2 regions of the Cognatishimia sp. WU-CL00825 genome follow, and region 2 is predicted to be linked to the other one. Evidence: riboswitches for the same ligand, from Rfam matches in the RefSeq annotation. Region 2 holds a riboswitch; the other holds the start of a gene.
The links. Region 2 has a riboswitch for thiamine pyrophosphate ahead of thiD (bifunctional hydroxymethylpyrimidine kinase/phosphomethylpyrimidine kinase). Riboswitches for the same ligand answer to the same signal wherever they lie in the genome.
Positions count from the first base shown of each region.

Region 1: it holds a riboswitch for thiamine pyrophosphate, as region 2 does, so the genes downstream of both, thiC (phosphomethylpyrimidine synthase ThiC) here and thiD (bifunctional hydroxymethylpyrimidine kinase/phosphomethylpyrimidine kinase) in region 2, are expected to answer to the same signal.

Region 1 covers NZ_BAABWX010000001.1:1,516,849-1,521,522, reverse strand. Annotated here, with positions in the region: gene thiC (phosphomethylpyrimidine synthase ThiC) at 1-1,609, opposite strand, end outside; TPP riboswitch at 1,724-1,845, opposite strand; gene ABXG94_RS07590 (ETC complex I subunit) at 2,000-2,311, shown strand; gene ABXG94_RS07585 (RbsD/FucU family protein) at 2,355-2,792, opposite strand; gene ABXG94_RS07580 (GntR family transcriptional regulator) at 2,911-3,813, opposite strand; gene ABXG94_RS07575 (RraA family protein) at 3,862-4,533, opposite strand; gene ABXG94_RS07570 (SDR family NAD(P)-dependent oxidoreductase) at 4,535-4,674, opposite strand, start outside.
Region 2 covers NZ_BAABWX010000007.1:71,307-75,980, reverse strand. Annotated here, with positions in the region: gene ABXG94_RS16490 (thiamine phosphate synthase) at 1-496, opposite strand, end outside; gene ABXG94_RS16485 (thiazole synthase) at 493-1,266, opposite strand; gene thiS (sulfur carrier protein ThiS) at 1,269-1,466, opposite strand; gene ABXG94_RS16475 (FAD-dependent oxidoreductase) at 1,450-2,430, opposite strand; gene thiD (bifunctional hydroxymethylpyrimidine kinase/phosphomethylpyrimidine kinase) at 2,427-3,224, opposite strand; TPP riboswitch at 3,288-3,388, opposite strand; gene ABXG94_RS16465 (DUF1045 domain-containing protein) at 3,463-4,233, shown strand; gene ABXG94_RS16460 (THUMP domain-containing class I SAM-dependent RNA methyltransferase) at 4,283-4,674, opposite strand, start outside.

The DNA.
Region 1 (4,674 bases), on a different contig from region 2:
GGAATTCGCGCGCTGTATCCGGGTCTAGCGACAGGTTGAATTGATCTTCCCAACGGAACTCAAACCTTGCCCGTGATAAAGCATCGTCTCGGCGTTGCGCACCTGGCAATCCTTTGGCCAAATCCGCGGCATGCGCCGCAATTTTATACGTGATGACGCCGACTTTTACGTCGTCTCGATCTGGCAATCCCAAATGCTCTTTGGGGGTCACATAGCACAGCATCGCGCAGCCAAACCAACCAATCATCGCCGCGCCAATTCCGGATGTAATATGATCATATCCCGGCGCAATGTCGGTGGTCAGAGGTCCAAGCGTATAGAATGGGGCCTCGTGGCAGCACTCCAGCTGTTTGTCCATGTTCTCCTTGATTTTGTGCATTGCAACATGGCCCGGTCCCTCAATCATCACCTGACAGCCTTTGGCCCACGCGATCTTGGTCAGTTCCCCCAGGGTTTCCAGCTCGGCAAATTGCGCTTCGTCATTCGCGTCCGCGATCGAGCCTGGGCGCAGGCCATCCCCCAGAGAGAAGGAAACATCATATTGGCGGCAGATGTCAGCAATCTCGTCAAAGTGCTCGTATAGAAAGCTTTCTTTGTGGTGATGCAGGCACCATTTGGCCATGATCGAACCACCTCGGCTGACAATTCCGGTGACGCGTTCAGCGGTCATGGGCACCATATGCAGGCGCACGCCTGCGTGAATCGTAAAGTAATCAACACCTTGCTCGGCCTGCTCGATCAGCGTGTCGCGGAACACGTCCCAAGTCAGGTCTTCGGCGATGCCGTTCACTTTTTCCAGCGCTTGGTAAATTGGAACGGTCCCGATAGGCACCGGAGAATTGCGAATAATCCATTCGCGGGTGTTGTGAATGTTGCGACCGGTTGACAGATCCATCACCGTATCCGCGCCCCAACGGATCGACCACACCAGCTTGTCTACCTCTTCTTCCATCGAAGAGGTTACGGCCGAAGTGCCCATATTGGCGTTGATTTTCACCAGAAAGTTGCGCCCGATAATCATCGGTTCCAATTCCGGGTGGTTGATATTGGCCGGGATAATCGCGCGACCCGCGGCTATTTCACTGCGCACAAACTCAGGTGTCACATAGTCTGGGATATTGGCCCCAAAATCATTGCCATCGCGGTGACATGGGGATGTTTCGCGCAGCTGGTTTTCGCGGATGGCTACAAATTCCATTTCCGGCGTGATGATACCTCGGCGGGCATACTCATATTGCGTGACCGCCTTGCCTTCCTTTGCTTTCAACGGCTTGCGCAGATGTGGAAACTCGGCGACCAGGCGATCGCCTTCCACAAACCCGTTGTCCTCTGGTTTGACAGCACGGGCGTCATAGGCCTCGACGTCGCCGCGCGCCAAAATCCAATCCTCACGCAGGGCGCGCAATCCCTGGCGAATATCTGTTAGATAATCCGGGTCAGTATACGGCCCCGAACTGTCATAAACTGGCAGGGGCGGTTCGCCTGCGCTGACGTGGGTCGCGATTTCCCGCATCGGCACACGGATGTCTTTATGAATGTCACCATTGACATAGATTTTGCGCGAAGCGGGCAGGGCACCCGTTGTGATGGTGGGGTTTGGAATATTCAAAATGGTGCTCCTCAGCGATTAATCAAAAGGCCACCAGGTGAAGTCGGAACGGGAAACAAAGGGTGTACAACCCTTATTCAGAAATCGCAGTGCAACGGGCTGTACAGACCCAATGCCGATGCGCACCTAGCTTCCTACGCCAGTATCAACTGGGTCAGGTTCAAAGGGTCGCGACACTGGGCTAATGCCCATATTCGCCTCTCAGTCTCTAAAGCGAGACCCCCCTGCGTCCGGACACGATATTCTCGCTAGGGTTGTTTGGTCAATGCATTTTCCGATTTGGACTGACACGAGACCAGAATCTGGTGTGCAGAGGCGGCGCTGCGACGATTCAGGCCTTGCCCGAGAGGAACAAATCCCGGATAAAGCACCAAGACCAAGGAGTTTGCGATGATCGCTCGTATTTATCAGCCTGCCCGCAATGCCATGACATCGGGCCAAGCCAAAACCAAGATTTGGGTTCTGGAATTCACCCAATCTTCAGCGCGCGATATCGATCCGCTGATGGGGTGGACCGCGACCGATGATACGCAATCGCAGGTTAAATTACGGTTTTCTTCGAAAGAAGCCGCATTGGATTATGCCCAGGAACGCGGCATCCAGGCACAGGTCACTGAACCGCATAAGCGCAAGCCAAATGTGCGCGCTGGCGGCTATGGCGAAAACTTTGCCACAAACCGCAAGGGCGCGTGGACGCACTAAGTTTTCGACACCTGCGGCGTTAATATAGTCCCAGAATTTGACGCTATGCGGTGTCCGCCAGCACGCCTTTTTTAAGAATAAGATTGCCAAAATGGCGGGTTTCGGCGGTTTGCACAATTGCAAACGCGGTCTTTGCTCGATCGTAAAACCCAAACCGTTCAATGGGTTGTATCTGCATTTCATTTTCGGTTTCCATCGACACAATGTCCTGAAACTCCTGCACCACGCGGGGCAGTGTTGTGACATCGGCGGCATTTTCCATCGAGAAAACCGCCGCATCAACATATGTATCCAGCGGCATTAGCGACAGGATGGCCTGCACAGCATGCGTGGCCGAGACACCTTCAAGACGCACCATCCTTTGGGCATGGCTGGTCGCCGGAAAGTTGGCATCTACCACGACTAATTCGTCGCCATGCCCCATGCTGCGCAAAACATGTAAAAGGTCAGGGGACAAAATCGGATCTATGTTTTTCAACATCAGCTAGGGCTTTCTGGCAAGAGGTCATCTGTGCTTGTGAATGCGGCTGCAAGGCTACCTTGCGACTCGCCCAAAGAACCGGAGGCATACACAGATGCCCCAGGAACCGGGCGCATACTCAATTTTCGCTGTCCCAGATCACGGAATTCAACAAAGTAGCGCGGGCATCGTTCAAATGCGTCTGAAACGCCGTAAGTGCTTGGTCGTTGTCACCGGCCTGAATCGCGGCAATAATATCAAGATGTTGATGCGCTGCGTGCAGGTTACGTTCTGGTTCGTCTTTCTTGTTCCACCGATAGTGATAGTGGAAGATCACCGAAACCAATTCAAAGAAATCGACAATAAAGCGGTTGTCTAATTCATTGATCATTATGTGGTGAAATTGTTCGTCCAGCCGCGGAAAATTCAGATACTGGCCGTCGATGTCAGCAATGATTGCGCGGTGCGCGGTTTCAAGACCCACCAAGCGTGCGCGTGTGTCATGGCTTGGGTCAAGAGTAAGCAAATGCCGAAAGGCGCGGAACTCAAACATCTCGCGCACGTCAAACAATTCGATGGCAAAATTTCGTGTAAATCCCCGCAAAACCCAATGCCTGTTGGGTTCTTTTTCGATCAGCCCAAATCGCGAGAACCGGATCAGGAATTCCCGCACCACCGATGTGCTGACATCAAACTCCCGCACCAATTCGCTTTCGCGCAAAATCGCACCGGGTTTCAAATCCCCGCCGAGGATATACTCCATAAAGCGGGTTTCCACTTTGGCACTGCTGGAAATGGTTTCGGCTTGGGCGAAATAGTCGGCCTTTTTGGGCTTGCGCAAGATGATCTTGCTGCGGCCAGACCAGCGAATAACGTCAGTTTCATCCAAATGGTGCAAGACGGCACGCACCGTGGTTCTGCTGATGCCCCAATTTTCAGACAATTCGACTTCGGCAGGTAGTTTTGCCTTTACCCCTAGCATTGAAATATAATCAAGGCTGCGGTTAAATGCTTCTTTGTACATCGAATTGTTGCGGGACATGGCGCGCCTTTAGTACTTTATCCATTAAACTCCGTTACACTGGTATACCTACATGACGCCATAAGTTTCAAACGCTTCTTGCGTCGACATGCCTCCCCGTATGGCAACGGCCACTTGATTTTCAGTTGCGCATTTCTCCAAAGCTGCGGCTACGGCCTCTGCTTCGACAGCCCGAGGTATGATCAGCACACCCTCGTCGTCGGCAAAGATCAAATCCCCAGGGGTCACCAAAACCCCATCGACCATGATTGGCACGCGATAATCCAAAACTTTGCCGCGCACGCCCTGATCCTGCGCATAACTGCCGCGCGAAAACACCGGGAATTCCAATTTTTTGATTTCATCAGTGTCGCGGATATAGCCATTGAGAATGGCCCCCGCAGCGTTCAAATGTTGTGCGCGTGTCGACATCAACCCGCCCCAAAGCGCATAGTCCAGCGATGCGCCTGACGCGATATAGATTTCCCCCGGCCTCAGATCATCTAGGGCCTTGAACATCACCCCAAATGGTTTGTCTGCCAAGGGGCCATTTCCCGCTCCTTCCAAATAGTCGGCTTCCAGTACCGTCATCGCCCGTCCAACGATTTTTGTGCCCGGAACCAATGGCTTGATCGGTTGCGCCAAGAATTGTTTGCGATAGCCCATCACGTCCAGTACATCGCCCACAACTGCGGTGAACAGATTGTTGGTGATTTGCTCAAAGAGCTGTTGATCAGTCATATTAAAATCCTGTGGCTGCGCCGCCATCAACCAAAAGCACTTGGCCGGTGATATAGCTAGCTGCTGGGGAAGAAAGAAAAACCGAGGCCCAACCGATATCTTTTGGGTCCCCTAATTTGCCCATGGCAATTCTGCTCATGA
Region 2 (4,674 bases):
CCCCAACCGCGCGTTCCACCGACATGCCGCCGATCGCCACAAGGGGCAGATCGCCGATTATCCCTTTCCATTCCGTGACTTTCTCAAGGCCTTGCTGATGCCATTTCATTTTCTTCAAAATGGTCGGATAAACCGGCCCCAAGGCGATATAGCTAGGATCCAGCGCCAAGGCGCGATCCAATTCAGCGCGATCATGGGTGGAAATGCCTAATTTCAAACCCGCGGCTTGAATGGCGTCGATGTCCGCAACGTCCAGATCCTCTTGGCCCAAATGCAGCCAGTCACAGCCCAGTTCAATGGCCAATTGCCAATAGTCATTCACCACCAGCACCGCGCCATGTTCATCACACAGCGCCTTGCCTTCGATCAATTGCGCGCGCACCACATCAAGCGGCTGATCCTTGATGCGCAACTGCACCAGTTTCACGCCAAGCGGCAAAGCGCGGCGCAACCAGGCCACATCGTCAAAGACCGGATAAAACGGGTGCAAGCTCATTCCAGAAACGCCTTTCCAAGCACAGGAGTAGAAGGCGCTGCCATGTCGCGCGGTTCCATCGCGTCTGCCTGATAGGCCAGAGCGCCCGCCTCGACGGCTTTGGCAAAACCTTCGGCCATGGCGACGGGGTCACCGGCTTTGGCCACAGCTGTATTCAGCAGCACAGCATCATAGCCCAATTCGATGGCCTGTGCCGCTTGACTGGGCACACCCAATCCCGCATCTACCACCAAGGGCAAATCCGGGAAATGCGCGCGCAAAGACCGCAGGCCGTAGACATTATTCAGCCCCAATCCAGTACCAATCGGCGCGCCCCACGGCATCAGAACCTGACAGCCAGCGTTTTGCAGCTTGTCGCACAGCACCAGATCCTCGGTGCAATAGGGAAAGACCTGAAAGCCATCTTCGGACAAAATGCGCGCGGCTTCGACCAAGCCAAACACATCTGGTTGGAGTGTATCTGCGTGGCCAATGACTTCGAGCTTGATCCAAGGGGTGTCAAACAATTCGCGTGCCATATGGGCGGTGGTCACCGCCTCGCGCACCGAATGGCAGCCGGCGGTATTGGGCAGCAGCGCCACATCCAGCTCTTTGATCAGGTCCCAAAAAGCTTGCCCGGCTTTGTCAGATCCGGCTTCGCGGCGCACGGAAACCGTTGCAATGCCTGCGCCAGAACGACGAAAGGCATCCGCCAGAATGGCAGGCGACGGATATTGCGCAGTGCCTAGCATCAAGCGCGAGTTGATTTCTTTTCCGTAAAAGGTTGGCATATCTATCCCCCCTGACGCGGCGCGACAATCTCGACGCGGTCCCCGTCCTTTATCTCTGTGGTTTCACGCAGCGTGGCAGGTACAAAATCTTCGTTGACCGCTGTGGCGACTTTGGCCCCACCATGGCCAAGTTCAACCAATATTGCCGCAAGCGAAGTCGCCTCAACCTCATGCTTTTCGCCATTAACCATGATCTTCATGCAACAACTCCGGTGTTTTGCCATCCAGCAGCCATTCGCCAACCATCCGCGCCATCGCAGGGGCCAGCAAATAGCCGTGCCGAAACAGCCCATTCACATAAATTTTGTCATTCTTCTGAGTGATCCGCGGCAGGTTGTCCGGAAAGGCAGGGCGTGCATCTACACCAATTTCCAACAACTCCGCTTCGCCAAATGCTGGATGCAGCGCATAGGCAGCATTCAATAATTCCATCACGGACCGCACCGTGGCGCGGGATCGCTCTCCGCTTTCGATCTGGGTTGCCCCTAGCATAAAGACGCCATCGCCACGCGGCACGATATATAGAGGAAAGCGCGGATGCAGCAGGCGGATTGGACGGTCTAAGCGGATATCTGGTGCGCGCAGGATCACCATTTCACCTTTAACGCCACGCATTTCTGGCAGCGCAGGTCGCGCAGCCAATCCTGTGCAATCTATCACCTGACCAACGCCAGCGCCTTCTTTCCAGAACTTGACGCCTTCGGACTTCAGGCGTTGCTGCAGATCGGTCAAGGTCACTCGCGGATTCAGATGCGCCTCTGCCCGCATATGCAAAGCGCGGTCAAACCGCTCGGCCAGTTGCGGTTCAAGCGCCGCAAGGCCGCTCTGATCCAACATCTCGTGGTTTTCGGTACGACGCGCAAAACGGTCAAGCTCTTGACGATCCCGCCCAAGCGCCACCACAACAGAGCCCTTATAGGTTAGCTTTGCACCTTGGGATTGCCACCAAGCAGCGGCATCACGCCCTAAGCGCACGACCTGTTCCTCAGCAACCTCTCCTTCACAATCCGCAGCCAACATACCGCCTGCCCACCAAGAGCATCCGTGCGGCCCCGGCGCGCCATTGGGGTCGATTACGGTCACATCACACTCGCGGCTGTGCAATTCTGCGGCCACGGTTAGGCCCACCACGCCACCACCGAAAATTGTGATTTTCTTATTCATCTCCAAACCTCATGGAAATGATGCACGGGTCCGTGGCCCTGACCGATGTCGATCTGATCTGACGCCACTATTGCTTTGTGCAACCAGGCATGTGCCCGCGCGACAGCGTCAGAGAGATCAGCCCCCTTGGCCAACTCGGCGGCAATGGCCGATGACATGGTGCAACCGGTGCCATGGGTGTTGCGGGTGTCAATGCGCGGTGCTTCAAACGCCATTGCGCCTTGATCCGTTAACAACCAGTCACGGCAAACCTCGCCTTTGGCGTGGCCGCCTTTCATCACCACAGCCTTGCAGCCCAGCGCAAGCAATCGCGCGCCCTGGGCCAGTACCGCGTCGTCATCGGTGGCCTCGGCCACGTTCAGAATTCGCGCCGCTTCGGGTAAGTTTGGGGTCAGCACATGGGCCATTGGCACCAAATGCTGCACCAATGCATCAACGGCATCACTGGGCAGCAAAGCCACGCCGGATTTTGACAACATGACCGGATCCAGCACAATTGGGCCAGCAAACGCCGCCAACGCAGCGGCGACAGTCTCGATCAAATCGGGCGCGCCCAGCATACCAATTTTCACCGCTTGCACATCGATATCATCCAAGACAGCTTTGATTTGCGCGGCGACAACCGGGTTCGAAATCGCTTCAACTGCCGTCACGTCCAGCGTATTTTGGGCGGTAATGGCCGTGATCGCGCTGGTGCCGAAAACCCCCAACGCGGAAAAAGTCTTTAGATCCGCTTGAACCCCAGCGCCGCCGCCACTGTCAGAGCCTGCGATCGTTAATGCCGCCTTTGCCATGCACTTCCCCTTGCAACTTTGCCAAACACCTTAGAGAGGGGGGAACATGGGAGGGTTAAGTGACTTAGCCCAATTTCCGTTCCCTCCGCCGGTATTGACCGGATCAGGTTCGATGGGTTGGCTATTGCCTCTCAGCTTGCACGCAAGCACCCCAACGGATGGCGAGTGACTAACAAGCCAACGCAGGAATGGCAAGAAAAGCTGCATTCTGGACTGCACGACAGCAACTTCTGGTGATATGGCTAGGAAAACCACAGCGCAGCGTCTTGGGTTGGCCAAACAATCCAGACGTAAAGCCGCTGATCAACAGGCAGGGCCATGGATGCAGTTTCAAAGATATGCGATTTTTTATACGCCACCAGAGGGCGCACTGGCTGATTTCGGCGCAGCTTGGCTTGGATGGGATATCGCCACAGGCATGCCAGTAGCCCACCCCTATATGCAGGATGTGACCGACGACATCGCTGCACTGACAGAAGCCCCCAGAAAATACGGGCTTCACGGCACAATTAAGCCGCCGTTTAGATTGACCGACGTCCAAAGCGAAGAAGCGCTGTTGGCTGCCTTTACAGAACTGTGCATGGTCAGCAAACCCGTTAGTCTTGACGGGCTAGAGGTGACACGCCTTGGCCGCTTCCTAGCGCTCACTGTTACCGGCGACACTTCAGAACTTGGTGCGCTTGCGGCCAATTTCCTGCGCAAACTTGATGGGTTTCGCGCCTTTCCTACCGAAGCAGAGGTTGCAAAACGCCAAAAGACGCGCTTGACCCTTTCACAAGAGGCCAATTTGCAAAACTGGGGCTACCCCTATGCGCTGGACGACTTTCGCTTTCACATGACACTGACCGGAAAACTGCCTGTCGAGCACGCCGAAACGCTAAAGCAAAGCCTGACCCAGGTGCTGGTCAATACCCTGCCCAAACCCTTTGTGATCTCGTCTCTGACTTTGGTGGGCGAAAATACTGATGGCCGCTTTATGGAAATCAAACGCCAAGCGCTTCAAGGTTAACACCGCACCAACGCGACCATAACGCCCGATCCGATCCTGCCACCAAGACCTAAAGCGGTCCAGCCTCAAACAAGCGTACTTTTAATCCCCCATGCGGCAACGGGGGGCCATTGCGCAGCTTGGGCAGGCCGGTGGCACGCGCTAACCCGGTGTCGCTGGTGATAATGCCAACACGCCAGCCCTGGAACTCTTCCTTAAGCCGTGTCCCCAAAGCCGCATAAAGCCCAAAGAGCAGCTTTTTGTTGCCAATACGTGCGCCATAAGGCGGGTTCACAATCACAATACCGGGTGGGCCATCGGGCCGCTGCATATCGCTGACAGAGGCGTGACGAAACGAGGTCACCGCAGCCACACCCGCACGCTCTGCGTTGGCAGCAGCCATAGCGATGGCCCCGGTGTTGCGATCAGAGCCAAAGAATCGCACCTCTGTTTGGTCATCGG